DNA from 4 places in the Streptomyces sp. NPDC101227 genome. Region 2 is predicted to be linked to each of the others. Evidence: riboswitches for the same ligand, from Rfam matches in the RefSeq annotation. Region 2 holds a riboswitch; each other region holds the start of a gene.
The links. A riboswitch is a leader RNA that binds a small molecule or an ion and turns the genes downstream of it on or off. The one in region 2 is predicted to bind cyclic di-AMP.

Region 1 (5,196 bases), on a different contig from region 2:
CCGGTTTCTCCGGCCCCGTCGAGGAGTCCGGGCGGCCCGTCGAGGGGGCCAATGGGTAATGCCTTCGGGCTGCGGCGCGTCCTCGGGCTATGCTGCTCGGTGCGGGCCATTAGCTCAATTGGCAGAGCAGTGGACTTTTAATCCATTGGTTCAGGGTTCGAGCCCCTGATGGCCCACCGGTTGAGTGCTGGTTCTGACGTCCTGTGGGGCTGTGACCAGTGGATTGGCCCCGGTACGCGAGAGCGGCCGGGGCCTTTCGCATATCCGCGCCACCGGCCCCGTGCAGCCGCGGCCGGTCCTTCCGCTTCGGTGCCCGGACTCGCGTGACCCGTACGGCCCAGGACAATTCGCTGACCGGCCGCGCACCCGAAACCCTTGGGAGTCGACAGCCTTGGCGGTGAGAAGAGGCCGGTGCGGATGCTTGGAGGCGGCGGGAACCGTACGGGTGCACAGGAGCGGGCGGCGCGCCGCGCCGGGATGACCCCGCTCGGCCGTCGCCTGGCCCGCTGGCTCCCCGCCGTCCTGATCGTCGGCGGCTTCGCGTTCGACATGAGCACGCCGCCCCAGTACACCGCCGCGCCGTTCTTCTCCGCGGCTCCCTTGATCGCGGCGCCCCTCTTCTCCCTGCGTGCCACGGCCGTCACGGTGATCGCCGCGGCCGTGAGCGAGTACGTGGTCGTCATGTACCACAGCACGAAGGACAACACCGAGTCGGTCACCGAGGCCCTGACCGTCTTCGTCGTCGCTTTTCTCGCGCTCGGCATCAACCGGGTCGTCCGGCGCAGCGACGCCCGGCTCGCCTCCGTACGCGATGTCGCCGAGGCCGCCCAGCTCGCCCTGCTGCCCACCCCGCCCGACCGGATCGGCGGGCTCGCGGTCGCGGCGCGCTATGTGGCCGCGCAGGCCGACGCCCGGATCGGCGGCGACCTCTACGCGGTGCAGGAGACGCCGCACGGCGTACGGCTGATCGTCGGCGATGTCCGGGGCAAGGGGCTGGAGGCGGTGGAGGCCGCGGTGGTCGTCATCGGCGCCTTCCGGGAGGCGGCGGAACAGGAGGCCACCCTGGAGGCGGTGGCGGGCCGGCTGGAGCGGGCGCTGCAACGGGAGGGCGGGCGGCGCGCGGGGCTGGACCAGGTCGAGGGGTTCACCACGGCCGTCCTGGCGGAGATCCCGTCCGGCACGCACTCCGTACTGCGCGTCCTCAACCGTGGTCATCCGGCCCCGCTGCTGCTCGCCCCCGACGGCGGGCTGTGCGAGCTGAGCCCCGCCTCGCCCGCGCTGCCGCTGGGGATGAGCGAGATCGCGGGGTGGCCGGACCGGGTGGACGAGACGTTCTTCCCGGCCGGTTCGCTGTTGCTGCTGTTCACGGACGGGGTGACCGAGGCCAGGGACCGGGCCGGCCGCTTCTACGACGCGCCGGACCGGCTGCGCGGCCGTCACTTCCCGGGACCGGATGTCCTTCTGGACGTGCTGGTCGACGACGTCGCCCGGCACACGGGCGGGCCGCAGGCGGACGACATGGCGCTGCTGGCGGTGCAGCGGCCGCTGGGGGAGTAGCTCGTCCGGCGGGTGTGGCTAGATCGTCCGGCGGGTGCGGTTCATCCGGCGGGTGTGTTCTCGGTGAGCAGGCGCAGGCTCGCGCCGTCCGGGCCGGTGAGGGCGACCGGGCGCTCGTCCAGCGCGAGGGTCAGCAGGTGGGCGTCCTCGGGGCGCGGGGCGTGCTGGGCCGGGGCGGCGATCCAGGGGAGGACGGTGTGGTGCTCGTGGGAGATCCAGTGGCCGGGGCCGTCCCGCTCGGCGAGCAGCGACCGTACGAGAGCGGCGAACTCCTCGCGGCGGGCGAGCGGGAGGGTGCCCAGGACGGCCGTGTGGAAGATGACCAGCGTCGCCTCGGACGGGGCCTCGGCGGCCAGCGCGGGCAGCTCGTCGAGGAGATCGCCGCGCACGATCCGGGGGCGGGGCGCGGGGCGTACGGCTTCCACGGCGGCCGCGAGCCGGTCGGCACGGTCCTGGCTGTGGGGGCTGTAGGCGCCGTGGGCGCCGTGGCTCTCGTCCGCGGGCCAGCGCAGGGCCTGGAGCCAGCGGAGGTCGTCGCGTTCGGCGACCGGGTCGAGCGGGTCGGGGTCGATGCCGGCGCGCCAGACGATGTCGGGGAGGCGGGTGAGGGCTGCCGGCGCGACGGGGGCGGGGCCCGGGGCGTGGCCGGGGCCTGCGGTGCTCGTACGGCACACGAAGGTCACCGGGCTCCCGGGCGCCCCGAATTCCGTTCCGGGGCCCGCGCCGTCCCCCTCGTACCGGTAGCGGTACCGATCGGGCTGCAGGCACAGGCCCGCCGCCGCCCCGACCTCCAGCAGCGCCAGCGGCTGCGGCAGGCGGGCGAGCAGCGGCAGCAGCGTGGCGCAGTGCGCCGGTTCGCCGGTCCGGTCGGCGCGCCGCATGATGACGGCACGGACCTCGTCCCAGTGCCGGACGGTCCACTCGCGCCAGCGTCCGTAGGCCGTCTCGTCGCGCGGTCCCAGCTCGGCGTGCGGCCCGTCGAGATAGCGGACGGCGGCCAGGAGGAGGGTGGGCCGCTGTTTGTTCCCGGCCGGCAGCGATCCCGACAACAGATCGCAGAACTCGGCGTCGTGGCTGATCCGGGCGGTCAACTCCGCGTGGGCGTCGGACCGTCCCCGCGCCTGCTGCCAGGAGAACTCCCGGTACCGATCCGCCACTGTCTGCGCGCTGTTCACGACGTTGACCACGTTGACGACCATGATCCGACGTTACTGCTCTCACGCTGCGTAATGAGCGGGCACCCCTCCGCATAACAACTGACGCACAATCACCGGAAGATCGTTTAGCCGGGCCCGGTCAACTCGCCCCCTTTGTGACCCTCGTGGGCGAAAAAGTCCATGCCAAAGCTCATGCGGAGCGCATACGGATTCCCCGGAAGGCTTGGAAAATGGCGGCGATCTCTATTACTGTCCGATAACGGAGCGCGGTCGTCCCAGCCGTCGCAGAGGCGGCGCCGCGCGCCTACGCCGAATCCCGCAAGCGCACGCCATGCACGTCGCACGTCATCACGGCACGCAGGAGCACCCGTACGGATCGAGCGCATGTGCACGGACGGGCGCCAGTGGGCACTGAACATCGCCGACCGGCACCGCACCGCACGACCGCTCGTTCCATGCGACCCGCGCCCCCGCGCCGCCCGTGCTGTCCGCGTCATCTGCACCATACGCACGATCCGCACCATCTGTACGGCATGCATGAACTGCACCGAGGGAACCGGGGAACCACCACCTTGGGGTGAATCGGACGCCTCCCACCAGAGGCGCCCGTAGGAGACCTTCCTGCTCCGAACCCGTCAGCTAACCCGGTAGGCGTGAAGGAAGGAAAGGAGTGCGCCCCAGTGGCGTCCAACAGGCCTGCCCCCGAGGTTCCGTCCGCCGCCCACCTCGATGACCGGGGTCCGTTCGACGACGGAGGCCGTTTCGAGGGCCCCGGAGTCGTCTACCAGGGCGGCGTCCGCGACCGCGAGCGCGACGGCGCGCGCGACGGCGACGGACCGTGGGAAGAGTGGAACCCCACCGAGGAGTCCGTCCGGTCCGTCCGCGGCAAGCACCGGGTGGCCAAACAGCGCGGCGGCGGACTCGCACGCAGCGGTACGGTCCTGGGCGTCGGCGTCATCGCGGCGGTCGGCGCGGGCGGCATGGCATCGGCCGAGGGCCGCCCGCCGGTCCCGATCTCCATGCCCGACATCGGCGGCATGGCCCACGACATCGCCGAGAAGCTGCCGGACGCCGAGTCCCTCCCCGGCATAGGCGGCCTCATATCCGACTCCGGGCCGTCGGGCTCCGGTACGGGCGCCGACTCCTCGTCCCCCCACGCCGCCGGCCCCCTCTCCCAGGCGGGCCTCACCCAGCACGAGGCGGCCCAGGGCACCGGCGCCGGCGAGGCGCTGCGCCACCGCATCCTCCAGCAGGCCGACGCGCAGCAGGGCGCCGCCGAGCAGGAGCAGCGCGAGGCCGCCGAAACCGCCGCCGTCGACCGGGCCGAGAAGGACGCCACCGCGCACCACGCCGCCGCCGAGAAGGCCGCGGCCGCCAAGCGGGCGGCGGAGCTCGAGGCCAAGCGGCAGGCGGCGGAGGCGGCGCGCAAGAAGGCCGAGGCCGAGCGCCTCGCCGAACTGGCCAAGAGCTTCATCACCCCGGTGGCCTCCTACACCCTCACCGCCAGCTTCGGCCAGGCGGGCGACCGCTGGGCGGCGGACCACACCGGGCAGGACTTCGCCGCACCGACCGGCACTCCCGTCAGGGCGGTTCACTCCGGCACCATCACGCAGGCGGGCTGGGCCGGTTCGTACGGCTACCGCCTCGTCGTCACCCTCGACGACGGCACCGAACTCTGGTTCTGCCACCTGTCGTCCATGGTGAAGACCTCCGGCAAGGTCAGCACCGGCGACGTCATAGCCCGCGTCGGCGCCACCGGCAACGTCACCGGCCCGCACCTCCACCTGGAGGTCCGCCCGGGAGCCGGCGATCCGATCGACCCGATGCCGTGGCTGCGGGACCACGGGCTGAACGTCTGATGTGACGGGGGGGGAGGCGAACAACCTCCCGAAGCGACCTGCCGGAGCACCTCCCGGGAACAACATCCCGGAGCAGCTCCCGGGAATAACTTCCCTCCCCCCAACGCTGCAACAACGCATGACCGCAACACGCACCCCCCTCGGCTCGCTCTCCGTCTCGCCCCTCTCCCTCGGTGGCAACGTCTTCGGCTGGACGGCGGACGAGGCCGAATCCTTCGCCGTACTCGACGCGTACGTGGCCGGCGGGGGCAACTTCATCGACACCGCCGACGTCTACTCGGCCTGGGTCCCCGGCAACCAGGGCGGTGAGTCGGAGACCGTCATCGGCAACTGGCTGGCCTCCCGCGGCAACCGCTCCGACGTCGTCATCGCCACCAAGGTGGGCGCCCGCCCCGACCTCAAGGGCCTGTCCGCCGCCACCATCAAGACCGCGGTCGACGCGTCCCTCACGCGCCTGCGCACCGACTACATAGACCTCTACTACACCCACTACGACGACGAGTCCCTCGAGGTCGGGGAATTCCTCACGGCCCTCGACGACCTCGTCCGGGCCGGCAAGGTCCGCGAGATCGCCGCCTCCAACATCTCGGCGAAGCGCCTGGAGGAGTCCCTGGCCTTCTCCG
Region 2 (5,196 bases):
GACCACGCCGTCCTCGAAGGTGCGCTTCTGGGTGTAGCCGGCGTCCGTGAACACCTTGATCATCTTGGAGTTCGCGGGCAGCACCTCGGCCGCGAACCGGCGGATGCCGCGCTCACGGGCCACCGCCGCGACGTGCTCCAGGAGGGCGGAGGCGACACCGCGGCCCTGATGGGCGTCCTGGACCAGGAAGGCGACCTCGGCCTGGTCGTCCTCGGGGTCCTTGGCGGGCAGCCCCTGGTCGTTGATCCGGTCATAGCGGACGGTGGCGATGAACTCGCCGCCCACCGTGGCGGCGAGGCCGACGCGGTCGACGTAGTCGTGGTGGGTGAAACGGTGGACGTCACGGTCGGACAGACGCGGGTAGGGCGCGAAGAAGCGGTAGTACTTCGACTCGTCCGAAACCTGCTCGTAGAACGAGACCAGCCGCTCGGCGTCGTCGGGGGTGATGGGGCGGATCTGCGCCGTGCCACCGTCGCGCAGCACCACGTCGGCTTCCCAGTGGGTCGGGTACGCGTGATCCGGCTGCGTCTGCATGCGGATAAGCGTACGGCGGGGCACTGACAACCGGCTCGGCATGCGTACGCTCGGTTTCAACGGAGCGTTGCCGGAGCGCTGCCGGAGCACTCCGGCAGCGTGAGAGACTGGTCTAGACAACTGTCACGTGACTTGAAGGGCATCACCATGGCTGAGCGCCGCGTCAATGTCGGCTGGGCAGAGGGCCTGCACGCCCGCCCCGCCTCGATCTTCGTCCGTGCGGCCACCGCGGCCGGCATCCCGATGACGATCGCCAAGGCCGATGGCAACCCCGTCAACGCGGCCTCCATGCTCGCCGTGCTGGGCCTGGGCGCCCAGGGTGGCGAGGAGATCGTGCTGGCCTCCGACGCCGAGGGCGCCGAGGCCGCGCTCGACCGCCTGGCGAAGCTCGTCTCCGAGGGCCTGGAAGAGCTCCCCGAGACTGTCTGAGTCGAGTCCTTCGGGATCCTTTTGCTTTCTCTGCCCGCGACCCCGCGGCGGCGACCCGAAACGGTTGCCGCCGCGGGGTCGTTTTATTGACGGCGAGGGCGTGGGCAGCGGGCATGGATCAACCGCGGGACGGAATTGCATGCAGTCGCTGAAACCGATTCACCGTACGGGCATACCGAAATCAGGGATCGCCGATTATCCGGGCGGACGCGCAGCGCGGAAATACCGGCATCACGAATAACGGGCACCATTACGCACCCCGCGGAAAATCCCGCACCCCTTTGTATACAGACCTCATGTTAATTACGGGCACGCGCCGTGTTGACGGGCCGTTTCGCATCCCTCACCGCGGCTGCGGCAGTCCGCAGCCGGTACACCGGAAGGGAGCGTTCGATATGAGTCGCCATCAGGGCGCGGGCCCGCTCCGCATCGCCCCTGGCCACCGCGTCCAGCACCGCGCCGTGTTCCTCCCACGAGTCGGTGGCCCGCGCGGGGAGTTCCACGGCGTACATCCACTCGATCTTGCGCCGTAGCTGCGTGAGCAGCGCCGTCAGACTGGGGCTGCCCACCGCCTGGGCGAGCGTCTCGTGGAACCAGCCGTCCAGTTGGCGCACGTCCGCGGGGTGACCGTGCCGGGCCCGCTCGCGGCCGAGCCGTACGAGGCCGCGCAGCACCTTCAGGTGGGCGGGGCTGCGGCGGACGGCGGCACGGGCGGCGCCCAGCGGCTCCAACAGGGCGCGGATGTCCAGCAGATCGGCCGCTTCCTGCTCGGTGGGCTCGGCGACGCAGGCGCCCGCATGCTGGCGGGTGGTGACAAATCCCTCGGACTCCAGGGTGCGCAGCGCCTCGCGGACCGGGACTCTGGAGACGCCGTAGCGGGCCGCGAGAATTTCCTCGATCAGCCGGCTCCCCGGCGCGAGCGCGCCGGAAACAATGTCATCGCGAATCGCCGTGCACACCGCATGCGCGGAAAGATGGCCTCGCATCGTCCGTGCCTCCGCCGTAATTCCCGGGAAACGCCGCCGATCGGCGGGTTTTCCGTGACTCTATTCGACCGGGACGACTTTTCCGACGGGCTCCGGGAATTCGGCGATATTTTTTGGCCAGGTGCCCGGACGGCCGGCGGCGGCCGACCGCCGGATACGCGGAAGCCCCGGCCGACGGCCGGGGCTCCACCAGGACACGCGGGGTGTCAGACGCCGACGCCGTGCGAGCGCAGATACGCGATCGGGTCGATGTCCGAACCGTAGTCGGGGCCCGTGCGGGCCTCGAAGTGGAGGTGCGGCCCGGTGACGTTGCCGGTGGCGCCGGAGAGGCCTATCTGCTGACCGGGGGTGACGGTCTGGCCGACCGAGACCCCGATGGACGACAGGTGGCCGTACTGGGTGTACGTCCCGTCGTGCATCTTGATCACGATGTTGTTGCCGTACGAGCCGCCCCAGCCGGCCTCCACGACGGTGCCCGAGCCGACGGCGTGGACGGAGGTGCCGGTGGCGGCGTGGAAGTCGATGCCGGTGTGACTGCCGGAGGACCACAGGCTGCTGGAGGCCTTGTAGCCGGTGGAGATGTAGGAGCCGGCTATCGGGGCGACGAAGGCGTTGAGCCGCTTGCGCTCCGCCTCGCGGGCCGCGCGCTCCTTGGCCTCCCGCTCCGCCTTGGCCTTCGCCTCGGCCTTCTTCTTGGCGGCCTCGGCGAGCCGCTGGGCCTCGTCGGCCGCCTTCTTCGCCGCGGCCTCGGCCTTCGCCTGCACTGCGGCGGCCTCGGCGGCCGTCTGCTGCGCGTCGGCCTGGGCCTCGACGCGGCTGGCGAGCTCGTCGCCCATCACGACGGCCTGCTGCAGGCCGGTGTCCTCGGTGTGCATCTCACCGCTGGCGGCCAGCGCCGGCGAGGCGACGGAGGCGACGACGCCGGTGGCCGCGAGGGTGGCCATCCCGGCGATCTTGCGGGTCGTACGGGCCGTGCGGCTGGCACGACGATGCTTCCCGGTGGCACGGGTGAACGCCATCTGGTGGCTTGTCCTTTCCTTCCTTCTCGCCTACCGGGTTAGCTGACGGGTTCGGAGCAGGAAGGTCTCCTACGGGCTCCTCCGAAGAGGGGCCCGATTCACCCCAGGGGACATGTGGGTCCCCGGCTCCCCTGGCTCGCGCCGTACGGGGACTCGGCGATGACTGTCCGGTGCCACTGTTGTGGCGGACCTGTGACGAACAGTCGGACCGACGCTAATCGGGACATCTTTCAATCGGCAAACAGAACCTGCCCTTTGTGCCGTACGCCACAAGGACACCGGGCAATCAGACGCAATATTCCGGACATACGACGGCTCCCGTGGCGGTCGTGCACCACGGGAGCCGTTGCGTCGATCGATGGCCGTCTCGTCACCCGGCCGGTCCCTGACGGTTTGTCAGGCAGTGGGTCTCAGCCGCTGACGACCGTCACCTCGCCGATGCCCAGTTTCCTGACGGGCTCCGCGATCTGCGCGGCGTCACCTACCAGGATCGTCACCAGGCGGTCCACGGGGAACGCGCTGACGGCGGCCGCGGTCGCCTCGACCGTCCCGGTCTCCGCGAGCCGGGCGTACAACTGTGCCTGGAAGTCGTCCGGGAGGTGCTGCTCCACCTGGTCGGCGAGGGTGCCCGCGACGGCCGCCGCGGTCTCGTACTTCAGCGGCGCGACCCCGACGAGGTTCTGCACGGCCACATCCCGCTCGGTGTCCGTCAGCCCCTCTGCCGCGAGGGTGCGCAGCACCTGCCACAGATCCTGCAGCGCCGGCCCGGTGGAGGCGGTGTCCACCGACCCGCTGATGGCGAGCATGGCGGCGCCGCTGCCGTCCGCGGAGGAGCGCAGCACCTGGCCGAAGGCACGCACCCCGTAGGTGTAGCCCTTCTCCTCGCGCAGCACCCGGTCCAGCCGGGAGGTGAGGGTGCCGCCCAGGCAGTACGTGCCGAGCACCTGCGCGGGCCAGACCCGGTCGTGCCGGTCGGCGCCGATACGGCCGATCAGCAGCTGCGTCTGGACGGCTCCGGGGCGGTCGACGATGACCACGCGGCCGGTGTCGTCGGCGGTGATCGCCGAGGGCTTCAGCGGCTCGGTGGTGGAGCCGCGCCAGGCGCCCAGAGTGTCGGCGAGCGCCGCGTCCAGGTCGACGCCGGTGAGGTCGCCGACGATGACGGCCGTGGCCGTGGCGGGCCGCACATGGGCGTCGTAGAAGGCGCGGACGGCCGGGGCGTCGATGCGCTCGACGGTCTCCTCGGTGCCCTGGCGGGGCCGCGACATCCGGGACGTGGCCGGGAACAGCTCCTTGGACAGCGCCACCGCGGCCCGGCGCGCCGGGTTGGCGAGCTCGTGCGGGATCTCGTCGAGGCGGTTGCGTACCAGCCGCTCGACCTCGCTTTCCGCGAAGGCGGGGGCACGCAGCGCGTCGGCGAGCAGGCCGAGCGCGCGATGCAGCCGGGACACCGGCACCTCGAGGGAGACCCGCAGGCCGGGGTGGTCGGCGTGCGCGTCCAGGGTGGCGCCGCAGCGCTCCAGCTCGGCGGCGAACTCCTCGGCGTCGTGCTTGTCGGTGCCCTCGGACAGGGCGCGCGACATGATCGTGGCGACTCCGTCCAGGCCCTGGGGCTCGGCCTCCAGAGGGGCGACGAGGTTGATCTCGACGGCAACGACCTGCTGGCCGGGGCGGTGGCTGGTCAGCAGGGTGAGCCCGTTGGCCAGTTGAGAGCGCTCGGGGGCCGGGAAGGCCCACGGCTTGGGCGCGCCGCCCTTGGGCTGGGGGTGGAAGTCCATGGTGGTCGCGGCGGAATCTGCGCGGGTGGTGGAGTCGCTCACCGGTCCGCCTCCTCCTTCTCGGTGTCGGCGGCCGGGTCGGCCGGGGCGGTCGGCTCCGTGGGCTCGTACACGAGCACCGCGCGGTTGTCGGGGCGCAGCCGGGCCTTGGCGACCGCCTGCACCTCCTTGGGGGTGACGTCCAGGACGCGCCGGACGGCGGTCAGCGCGAGCTGCGGATCGCCGAACAGGACGGCGAAGCGGCACAGTTCGTCGGCGCGGCCACTGACCGTGGCCAGGCGGTCCAGCCATTCGCGCTCCAACTGGGCCTGCGCGCGCTCCATCTCCTCGGGGCTCGGCCCCTCGGCGGCGAAGCGGGCCAGCTCCTCGTCGACGGCGCTCTCGATGGCGGGGACCTCCACGCCGCCCGACGTCTTCACGTCCAGCCAGCCCAGCGAGGGCGCACCGGCC
Region 3 (5,196 bases), on a different contig from region 2:
GCTCGGAACGGGCCGGGGCGCCGGTCTTGATCTGGCCGCAGTTGGTGGCGACGGCGAGGTCGGCGATGGTGACGTCCTCGGTCTCACCGGAGCGGTGCGACATCATGCACTTGAAGCCGTTGCGCTGGGCCAGCTCGACGGCGTCCAGGGTCTCGGTCAGCGAGCCGATCTGGTTGACCTTGACCAGGAGGGCGTTGGCGGAGTTCTCCTCGATGCCGCGGGCGAGGCGCTCGGGGTTGGTGACGAAGAGGTCGTCGCCGACGAGCTGGACCTTGGCGCCCAGCTTCTCGGTGATGACGTTCCAGCCGGCCCAGTCGTCCTCGAACAGCGGGTCCTCGATGGAGACCAGCGGGTAGGCCGCCACCAGCTCCTCGTAGTACTCGGTCATCTCGGCGGCCGAGCGGTCCTTGCCCTCGAACTGGTACTTGCCGTCCTTGTAGAACTCGGAGGCGGCGACGTCCAGCGCCAGCGCGATGTCCTGGCCGGGGGCGTAACCGGCTTCCTTGATGGCCTCGAGGATGAGGTCGAGGGCCTCGCGGTTGGAGCCCAGGTTCGGGGCGAAGCCGCCCTCGTCGCCGAGGCCGGTGGCCAGGCCCTTGGCCTTCAGGACCTTCTTGAGGGTGTGGTAGACCTCGGTGCCCCAGCGCAGCGCCTCGGAGAAGGACTCCGCGCCGATCGGGGCGATCATGAACTCCTGGATGTCCACGTTGGAGTCGGCGTGCGACCCACCGTTGAGGATGTTCATCATCGGGACGGGCAGGACGTGCGCGTTCGGGCCGCCGAGGTAGCGGAACAGCGGCAGGTCGCTGGCCTCGGAGGCGGCGTGCGCGACGGCGAGGGAGACGCCGAGGATGGCGTTGGCGCCGAGCGAGCCCTTGTTGTCGGTGGCGTCCAGGTCGAACATCGCCTGGTCGATCAGCCGCTGCTCGGTCGCGTCGTAGCCGACGAGCTCCGGGCCGATCTGCTCGATGACGGCCAGGACGGCCTTCTCCACGCCCTTGCCCAGGTAACGGTTCGGGTCGCCGTCGCGGAGCTCGATGGCCTCGAAGGCGCCGGTCGAGGCACCGGACGGCACGGCGGCACGGCCGGTGCTGCCGTCGTCGAGGCCGACCTCGACCTCGACCGTGGGATTACCTCGCGAGTCGAGAATTTCGCGGGCTACGACGACGTCGATGGACGGCACGTTGTCTCCTTCGTGGGTGTCTGGAGTTCTGCAGCACGAGCCTAACGGGCCCGGGGAGGTCCGCTCGCCGTTGGCCCGCTCCGTGGGACGAAAAGAGGCCCAGATGCCCATTTCCCGGGGCGTTTAGGAGCATTGTTCGCTGCACAGGAAAAAGCGCGGGAAGCCGCTGGTGACGGGTTCCGGTGGCCCGGAGCGCGGCGCGGCGCGCGGTGTGGCGTACGCGGTGGCCTACGGAGTCGCGTATGCGGTCGCCGTAGGCAGTCGCGTATGGAGAAGCCCCGCCGCGGCGCGCGGGGGGAAGCGCGCCGGGCGGGGCCGGCTCGGGGAGGCAGCGGGCCGCTCGCTCGGGCCCGCGGGAGTCCCGGTGGGGGCGGCTCAGATGCTGAGCTGCTGGCCCGGGAAGATCAGGTTCGGGTTGCCGCCGATGACGGACTTGTTGTGGGCGTAGACCGTCTTCCAGGTGGTGCCGTGCGCCTTGGCGATCTTGGCGAGGGTGTCACCGGCCTTGACGGTGTAGTTGCCGTGGCCGTGCGCCTTCTTCGGAGCCGGCTGGACCTTCTCCTGCTTCGGCGCGGCGGGCTGGGTGTGCTTCGGCGCGGGCTGGGCCTTCTTGACCTCGGCCTTGGTGGAGGTGTTGAGGTCGGGGGACGGGCCACCGGCGGTCAGGTTGCCGGCGCCGGCGCAGGACCAGGCGCCCGGGCCCTGGATGGCGAGGAGCTTCTCGGCGGCGGCGATCTGCTGGGCCTTGGTGGCCAGGTCGGCGCGGGCCGCGTACTGGGTGCCACCGGCGGCGGCCCAGCTGGAGTTCGAGAACTGGAGGCCGCCGTAGTAGCCGTTGCCGGTGTTGATCGACCAGTTGCCGCCGGACTCGCACTGGGCGACCTTGTCCCAGGTGGCGACGGAGGCGGCCGAGGCGGAGGTGGCGCCCATCATCGGGACGGCGACGGCGGCACCGGCGACACCGGCGAGGGTGGCGATGCGGACGGCCTTGGACGGACGACGGTGCTTGCCCTTGTTCAGCATGGTTCGTTCGTTTCCTCACCGATGCCTACGAGGTGAGCTGTCGGGTTCGGGTCGTGTGAGTACCCGGCCGCGTGTGCAGCACACGCGGCTTCACCCCAAGCCGGTTGACCCGCTTTCACGGGTGGGGCCGGCACTTACCTTGGGTCCCCCGCTCCTGCCTTCGGCGCTTGCGCGTCGAGTGCCTGCGATCACCGGCAGGATTCGGCGTGTGATCGAAGGGCCCGCTTTGGCGAGCGGTCCCGACCGTAATCAGTAATCCGCTTGGTGTTCAAACCCCACTATCTGAACCAAGTTGACCGTTTTTGATCATCGGAGGCTCATATTTCCGCAGGTGGGCCGGGGTGCGGATTCCGGCCGACGAGCCGGACACCGCACCCCGGAACGAGACGCTTGTCTCACTTTCGCCAAAAGGGACGAACTGGCGGTAACTACCCTGCCGCGTGCCCGAGATCGAGCAGCTGACCTGGGTGGATCAGGTCCGCGTCGGCCCCGACGACCTTCTCGTTGCGGTCATAGAGCGCGGGCCAGCCGCCCGGCAGATCGTGGGTCTCGGCGATGCCTGACAGGGTGTCACCGGGGCGGACGGTGTAGTCGGCGGCGGGGGCGGACGGGTCCGCACCGGGGCGCGTGCCGGGGTCCGTACGGCGCTCCTCGCCGCCGCGGGAGGCGTGGCGGCCGGCGGGCCGGCCGTCGTCGCCCGCGCCCTTGCCGTCGCCGCCGTGGCTCTTGCCGTCCTTGCCGTGCTCGGCGTCCGGGCCCTCGTCGGTGCCGCCGCGGTGCTTGCCCTTGGCGGGAGCCTCCGGACCGGCGGGGCCGTCCTGGTCGTCCGTGTCGCTGTCGTCGTCGCCCGCGTGGGAGGGGGCGGACGGGTCCGCGGGGTCCGAGGCGTCGGGGGTCGACGGGGACGGCGTGGGCGACGCGTCGTCGGAGGGATCGCCGGAGGGATCGCCGGAGTGGTCGCCATAGGGGCCATCGGAGGAATCGTCCGACGGGCCGGAGCGGCCGGTGTCCGACGGGCCGGGCCGCGGGATGCTCGTACTGCCCGGGTCGACCTCCGGCGCCCGGCCGTCCTTGGTCAGTCCGGCGTTCACCGCGCAGCTCGGCCAGGCGTCCGGGCCGCGGTCGTCGAGGATGGACTCGGCGACGGCTATCTGCTCGGAGCGGCTGGCGAGGTCCGGGCGCGAGGCGTACGAGGTGCCGCCGTACTGCTCCCACATCTCCTGGGTCAGCTGGAGGCCGCCGTAGAAGCCGTTGCCGGAGGCCGCGCTCCACATTCCGCCGCTCTCGCACTGCGCGACCTTGTCCCAGGTCGCGGTGTCGGCGGCGTGTGCACCGCTCGCGGCGAACAGCGGCAGTGCGAGGCCGGCGCCGGTCACTCCCGCCGTGACAAAGATGGCCGGTGCCTGACGGGGGCGACGGTGTCGGCCGTTCCCGGAGCGCATGCGGTTGCCTTTCGAGCGGCGGAAGACGTGCTGGAGTTGTCTGCCGAACCGGCACGGTGAGGCGAACGGACGCGACGAACCATGCGACCCGTCGAACCCGTGCGGCCTGTCGAACCCGTGGCCGATTCGGTGGGTCGAAAGGTAGCCGGGGTCACGGGTAGTCACAAGTCGGTGTAGCCGAGATCACGCAGAGGTCACGCGGCTGACGTTCCGTCACTTCGCGGTCATAGCTGGTCAGAGCCGCCGATTCGGTACCTCCGGCCCTGACCGTCGACAGGCCGTCGGTCAGGGCCACCGGTCACGGCCGCTCGGCGGAAACCTCCGGCGTGAACTCCACCGGCAGCGACCGCAGTCCGCGCATGATGAGCCCGCCGCGCCAGCGCAAATCGTCAGGTTCCGCGGCAAGCCGGATGTCCGGGAGGCGGGTCAGCAGCGTGGCGAGGGCGGCCTGCCCCTCCAGCCGGGCGAGCGGCGCGCCCAGGCAGTAGTGGATGCCGTGCCCGTAGCCGAGGTGCTGGTTGTCCCGCCGGGTGAGGTCGAGGACGTCCGGGTCGGCGAAGCGTGCGGGATCGCGGTCGGCGGCGGCGAGCACCACCAGGACGGGGTCCCCCTCGGCGATCCGCTGCCCGCCCAGCGTCAGCTCCTCGGTGGCGAACCGCCAGGTCGCCAGCTCCACGGGGCCGTCGTACCGCAGCAGTTCCTCGATGCCGGTGGCGAGCAGATCGGTGTCGCCGGCCGCGATCGACTTCTGCAGCAGCTCGCGCTGGGCGGGGTGGCGCAGCAGCTGGTAGGTGCCGTTGCCGATGAGGTTCACGGTCGTCTCGAAGCCGGCGAAGAGCAGGATGAACGCCATCGCGGCGACCTCGTTCTCGGTGAGGTGCTCGCCATGGTCGGAGGCCCGGATCAGCGCGGAGATCAGGTCCTCGTCCGGGTCCGGCCGCTCCCCGAGGACCTCGCGCTTGCGATGGATCAGCTCGGCGAGATAGCCACGCATCTTCTTCACGGAACGAGCGACTCCGCCCCGCGGGCCCCCGCCGTGCCGGATCATCATCCCCGCCCAGTCGCGGAAGTCGTCCTGGTCCTCGCGCGGTACGCCCAGCAGGTCGCAGATCGCGTAGATGGGGAGCGGGAAGGCGAATTCATGGATCAGATCCGCCTCCCCGCGTTCCGCGAACCCGTCGATGAGGCGGTCGGTCAGCTCCTGTACGCGGGGGGCGAAGGCCGCGACCCGGCGCGGGGTGAACGCCTTGGAGACGAGACGGCGCAGCCGGGTGTGATCCGGGGGGTCGATGTTGAGCAGATGCGTCATGAGGTTGGCGCTGCGCTCGCCGGGGATGCCGACCTTGCCCTTGCCGTGTGCCGACTCGCTGTGGTGGACCGGGTTCTTGGAGAGCCGGGCGTCGGCCAGCGCCTGGCGCGCGTCGCCGTAACGGGTCACCAGCCAGGCCTCGACGCCACTGGGGAGCGCGGTCCGGTGCACCGGCGCATGCTCGCGCAGCCAGGCGTACGCGGGGTACGGGTCGGCGGCGAACTCCCAGGTGAACAGCT
Region 4 (5,196 bases), on a different contig from region 2:
TTCTAACGGGATGTACATCCTGTACATTTTTTACAGAGAAGCAGAAGGAGCAGTCATGCTGCGACCGACGGCCCGCTATGTCCTGCCGGAGTTCACCGAGCGCACCACCGACGGCGTGCGCACCCTGGACCCGTACTCCAAGCTGCTGAGCGAGCGCATCATCTTCCTGGGCACCACGGTCGACGACACCTCCGCCAACGACGTGATGGCGCAGCTCATCCACCTGGAACACGCCGCTCCGGACCAGGACATCTCGCTCTACATCAACTCCCCCGGCGGCTCCTTCACCGCGATGACCGCGATCTACGACACGATGCGGTTCGTCTCCTGCGACATCGCGACGGTGTGCCTGGGGCAGGCCGCCTCCGCGGCCGCGGTGCTGCTGGCCGCCGGCACGCCGGGCAAGCGGATGGCCCTGCCGAGCGCCCGCATCCTCATCCACCAGCCGTCACTGCCCGAGCCGATCGAGGGCCAGGCCTCCGATCTGCAGATCCAGGCGACGGAACTGCTGCGCACCCGCGACAAACTGGAGGAGCTGCTGGCCCTGCACACCGGACAGCCGCGCGAACTGATCGCCAGGGACATCGAGCGCGACAAGATCTTCGACGCCCACGGCGCCCAGGAGTACGGCCTGATCGACGGCCTCACCCGCGGCCGCAAGCAGCCGGCCGCCCAGCTCGGCGCGCGGTGAACTCAGGTGCTGCCACCGGAGCTGCCGCCGCTGCCCGCGCTGACCCGGGCCGAGGGTGAAGTGATCGACCGGTACTTGGAGGTACTGGACCTGTTGGGCCGGATCAATCCGGCGCGCGGAAACGGCACTTACAGCGGCCTGCGCGCGGCTCAGGCACTGGTCGGCAAGGCGGCCGGACTGCGCGACGCGCTGGCGCTGATGCATCAGCGCGGCGAGAGCGAGCTGCATTCCGGGACGCTGACGCGGGCGCTGCGGGTCCTGGACGGCGAACGCCGGGCCCGGCTGGTCGCGGTACCGCCGCAGCCCGAGCCGTGATCCGACACGCGCCCGGCCGAGGAGCCCGTACGGCGTAACAGACGCGCTCGTTACAGGGAGTCGACGATTTGCAGAGCGCACCCGGTTGTCACGCGGCAGTTGACGCGTCACCCCTGGTCCCGGGCTCACCCTCCGCCGACTCCACCTCGTGAAAACCGACATAAGTCACCATTCGGTGTAAATGTGACCAATGTCACGCAGCGCATTTCTTACCGGATTTCGGGCGGTGGCGGCGTGAAGATCCCTCCACGACAAGGCCCCGCCACCGCGACGGGGCGGTCCGGGCGGACGCCTAATCCTGCCGCCGTCCGGATGTCAGGTCGACGCGGTTGGATCGGCAGGAGCGGAGGACCCGAGCACGACGGGGCCCCGGCACTCGTGGCCGAGGGCTCCTTGGGGTGAAGCCGTACGCACGGCCGGGCACTCTTCGCCTGCCCGAACCCGACAGGTCCCCCTTCGCAGGCGGCTGACGAAGGGTTGCGCATGAGCATGCGTGGACATCTGCCGCATCTGCTGGCACGCGCCGGCACCGTTTCCGCCCTCACGATGGTCACGATCACGGGCACCACTGTGGCGCCAGGAGCGACCGCCGACGCCGAGGCGGCCGCCGTCTCCTCGAAGGCCCTGCGGATCGCCGCCTCGAAGCGGGGCTCCCCCTACCAGTGGGGCGCCCAAGGCCCACACCGCTTCGACTGTTCGGGGCTGACTAGGTACTCGTTCAAGCACGCGGGCAAGGCGCTGCCACGGACCGCGGCCGCGCAGTACAACGACACCAGCCATGTCACCCGAGCGGCGCGCAGAAGCGGCGATCTGGTCTTCTTCCATGGCGGCCGCGGCGTGTACCACGTCGGCATCTACGCGGGCAGCGGCCGGATCTGGCATGCGCCGAAGGAGGGAGCGGTGGTCCGGCTGGAGAGGATCTGGAGCTCCGCCGTCTGGTACGGGCGGGTGGGCTGACCTGCGGCGATCGGCAGGTCACGGTCAATTGTCAGTGGCCTTGGGTACGTTGGCGAAGTGACCGGCGAACTGAGCGAGCCATTGATGGCGGCGGCGTGCGGGAGCTTCCCGCCCGCCGCCGGTCCGGTAACCGCGCCGCCCGCGCCGGGGGCTCACGCCGGCCCCGGCGGCTCAGGTGAGGACCAGCTCGGCGAGCAGAATGCCGCCCAGGGCGGTCAGCAGCGCTCCCGTGGTGGCCTCCAGGGCGCGGGACACCCGCGGACGGCGCAGCCAGGCGCCGAGCCGGTCGACGAGCAGCGCCACGGCGGGAAACCACACCGCCGCCATGCCGACGACGATGGCCGCCAGCAGCAGGGTCCGGGGCAGCGCGGGCTGCCCCGCCGGGACGAACTGCGGCAGCAGGCTGAGGAAGAGAACGGGGGCCTTGGGGTTGAGCGCATTGGTGAAGAAGCCCTGGCGCAGATATGGCGCGGTGCCGGGGCCGGCCGTCGGGTGCGGACCGGGGGCCCCGCCCTGCGCGCCGGCCGCCTGCCGGTCGGCCGCAGGGCGGCGGGCGACCGCGATCAGTGCACGGGCGCCGAGATACAACAGATAGGCACCGCCCAGGAGTTGGACGGTCTCGAACAGCGCGGGCACGGCCACCAGCACCGCCGCCAGCCCGGCCACCGCCAGCGCGGTGTGCACGAGCAGTCCGCCCGCGACCCCGAAGGCGGTCGCCACCCCCGCCCGGCGCGAGGCGAGTGCGTTGCGCACCACGACCGCGAAGTCCGCGCCCGGCATGGCGACCATGCCCGCGGCGATGCCGGTGAAAGCCATCAGATGTCCGTCCATGACAGCAGCATCGCCCGTCGGAGCCTTTAATAGGTATTGGCAATCTCCTGGGTCAGCCTGAAGAGGTTCTTAAGGGAGGCGGGTCTCTGTGTACGACCCCACGCGGCTGGCCGCCCTGGTGGCCGTGGCGGAGGCCGGCTCGATCACCCGGGCCGCCGAGCGGCTCGGCTACACCGCGCCCGCGCTCTCCCAGCAGCTCACCAAGCTGGAGCGGGAGACGGGGACGGCGCTGCTGGTGCGCCACCACCGCGGCGCCCGGCTGACGGCGGCCGGTGAGCTGCTGCTCGTACGGGCCCGGCGGGTGCTGGACGAGCTGGACCTGGCGCGGCACGAGCTGTCCCGGCTGGCGGGGCTGTCGGGCGGCCGGCTGCGGGTGGGCACGTTCGAGACGGCCGGTACGCATCTGCTGCCGCCCGCGCTGAGCGCGTTCCGGCGGGCCCACCCGGATGTGGAGCTGAGCGTGACGGAGTTCGTACCACCTCAGGAGATGACGGCGGTGGCGCTCGGCGAGGTGGATCTGGCGCTGACGCATGAGTATGTGCCGGGCGAGGCGGTGCCGGTGCCGGACGGGGTGCGGCTGGCGCCGCTGCTGACCGAGGAGCTGGTGCTGGTCACGGCCCCCGGGCATGCGCTGTCGGCGGGCAGCGGGCGGCTGGCGCTGTCGGAGCTGGCCGGGCAGCCGCTGGTCAGCATGGCGCCGGCCAATCCCAACCGGCGCGCGGTGGAGGCGGCGCTGGCGGCCGCGGGGGCGAGCGTGGCCGTGCGCTGCGAGTCACCGGGCTACGGGGTGGTGTGTGCCCTGGTGAGCGCCGGCCTCGGGGTGGCGGTGGTGCCGCAGATGATGGCGACCGGTTCGGTGACCCCGCTGGGCATCCGCCCGCTGGATCCGCCCGAGCTGCACCGCACGATCTCCGTTGCCTACCGCGCGGGCGGCGGCACCCCGGCCGCGGACACCCTGCGGGCCCTGCTGCACGGCGCGTTCACCCGCAAGTCCGGGGCGCCATGACGGGTGACGCGCCCCTGCGGCGCGTCAGCGGACGCCGACCGTCCACGGCATCGCGATGCTGACGGTCTTCCCGCCGCACGCGGTGGGCACGACGCTCAGCCGGCCGCCGGATTCCGCCGCGAGCGAGCGGATGATGACCATGCCGCGTCCGTTGTCCTGCTGGACGGCGGCGGGCAGCCGCCGCGGCCGGCGCGGGTGGCTGTCGGTGACGCCGATCCGCAGCAGCTGCGCGCGGTCGAGGCGGAGGGCGACGGTGAAGGTCGGGGACTGGCCGAAGGTGTGCTGGACGGCGTTGGTGGCGAGCTCGGAGACGATCAGGCGGACGGCGTCGGCGTACTCCGTGTCGGCGGGCAGGCCCCATGCGGCGAGCACCTCGAGCACATGCCTGCGGGCGAGGGATACCGAGGCCGGGGCGCTCGGCAGGGTGAGTGAGGATTCCTGGTGGTCTGCCATCGTGACGCCGTCCCTTTCCCGCCGGGGCCGTGGCGGATGTCCGCCGGGGCCCCGGGCCGGTGCTGTGCGCGCCAGAGTGTCACCCTTGCCGACGGTGTTGCGGCCGATCCACCGAGATGTGCGGATATATGTCGCCCAATGCGGTGAACTCTGCGACACAAGACGGCATTTGGGCTGCCAGAGAGGCTCAGGTCGGCGGTGCGGTCGCGGTGATCACGGCCACCGCCGTGTCGACCTGCTCGCTCGTCAGGTCCGCCCGGGCGGTGAGCCGCAGCCGGGAGATCCCGTCCGGAACGGACGGTGGCCGGAAACAGCCGACCGCGAGTCCCGCCTCCCGGCAATCGGCCGCCCAGCGGACCGCCTTTTCCGGAGAGGGGGCCCGTACGGAAACCACGGCGGCATCCGGCCGTACGGCCACCAGACCGGCCGCGGTGAGCCGGGCGTGCAGCTCCCGGGCCACCCCGCGGACCCGGGTGGCGCGCTCCGGTTCGCGGTGCAGCAGCCGCAGCGCCGCGAGCGCGCCACCGGCCGCCGCCGGGGCCAGCCCGGTGTCGAAGATGAACGAGCGGGCGGTGTTGACCAGATGCTCGATGACCCGCGCCGGGCCGAGCACGGCGCCACCCTGGGAGCCGAGCGATTTGGAGAGCGTCACGGTGGTCACCACATCGGCGTCCCCGGCCAGTCCGGCGGCCGCCATCGCGCCGCGGCCCCCCTCGCCCAGGATGCCCAGGCCGTGCGCGTCATCGACGACGAGGGCCGCGCCGTGTGCCCGGCAGGCGGCGGTGAGGGCGGTCAGCGGCGCGGCGTCACCGTCGACCGAGAACACCGAGTCGGTGACGGCGAGCGCCCGGCCGTCGTGGCCGCCGAGCGCTTCGCGTACGGCCTCCGGGTCGGCGTGCGGGACGACCGCCGTACGGGCCCGCGAGAGGCGGCAGCCGTCGAT

Region 1: linked by a shared signal. The riboswitch ahead of ACIRPT_RS23250 (M23 family metallopeptidase) and the one ahead of ACIRPT_RS31855 (M23 family metallopeptidase) in region 2 are both predicted to bind cyclic di-AMP.
Region 3: linked by a shared signal. The riboswitch ahead of ACIRPT_RS09910 (transglycosylase family protein) and the one ahead of ACIRPT_RS31855 (M23 family metallopeptidase) in region 2 are both predicted to bind cyclic di-AMP.
Region 4: linked by a shared signal. The riboswitch ahead of ACIRPT_RS03745 (C40 family peptidase) and the one ahead of ACIRPT_RS31855 (M23 family metallopeptidase) in region 2 are both predicted to bind cyclic di-AMP.

The regions. Positions count from the first base shown of each region.
Region 1 is NZ_JBIWOD010000009.1:327,980-333,175, forward strand. It holds tRNA gene ACIRPT_RS23235 (tRNA-Lys) at 104-176, shown strand; gene ACIRPT_RS23240 (PP2C family protein-serine/threonine phosphatase) at 418-1,557, shown strand; gene ACIRPT_RS23245 (DUF2332 family protein) at 1,599-2,756, opposite strand; cyclic di-AMP (ydaO/yuaA leader) riboswitch at 3,250-3,383, shown strand; gene ACIRPT_RS23250 (M23 family metallopeptidase) at 3,395-4,573, shown strand; gene ACIRPT_RS23255 (aldo/keto reductase) at 4,692-5,196, shown strand, end outside.
Region 2 is NZ_JBIWOD010000017.1:151,014-156,209, reverse strand. It holds gene ACIRPT_RS31870 (GNAT family N-acetyltransferase) at 1-534, opposite strand, end outside; gene ACIRPT_RS31865 (HPr family phosphocarrier protein) at 682-963, shown strand; gene ACIRPT_RS31860 (GntR family transcriptional regulator) at 1,263-1,949, opposite strand; gene ACIRPT_RS31855 (M23 family metallopeptidase) at 2,156-2,968, opposite strand; cyclic di-AMP (ydaO/yuaA leader) riboswitch at 2,981-3,137, opposite strand; gene ACIRPT_RS31850 (M16 family metallopeptidase) at 3,379-4,746, opposite strand; gene ACIRPT_RS31845 (M16 family metallopeptidase) at 4,785-5,196, opposite strand, start outside.
Region 3 is NZ_JBIWOD010000004.1:71,480-76,675, forward strand. It holds gene eno (phosphopyruvate hydratase) at 1-1,183, opposite strand, end outside; gene ACIRPT_RS09910 (transglycosylase family protein) at 1,559-2,206, opposite strand; cyclic di-AMP (ydaO/yuaA leader) riboswitch at 2,214-2,423, opposite strand; gene ACIRPT_RS09915 (transglycosylase family protein) at 2,635-3,582, opposite strand; gene ACIRPT_RS09920 (cytochrome P450) at 3,947-5,196, opposite strand, start outside.
Region 4 is NZ_JBIWOD010000001.1:809,861-815,056, reverse strand. It holds gene ACIRPT_RS03755 (ATP-dependent Clp protease proteolytic subunit) at 56-691, shown strand; gene ACIRPT_RS03750 (hypothetical protein) at 698-1,006, shown strand; cyclic di-AMP (ydaO/yuaA leader) riboswitch at 1,286-1,486, shown strand; gene ACIRPT_RS03745 (C40 family peptidase) at 1,490-1,963, shown strand; gene ACIRPT_RS03740 (LysE family translocator) at 2,135-2,794, opposite strand; gene ACIRPT_RS03735 (LysR family transcriptional regulator) at 2,883-3,800, shown strand; gene ACIRPT_RS03730 (ATP-binding protein) at 3,825-4,253, opposite strand; gene ACIRPT_RS03725 (8-amino-7-oxononanoate synthase) at 4,441-5,196, opposite strand, start outside.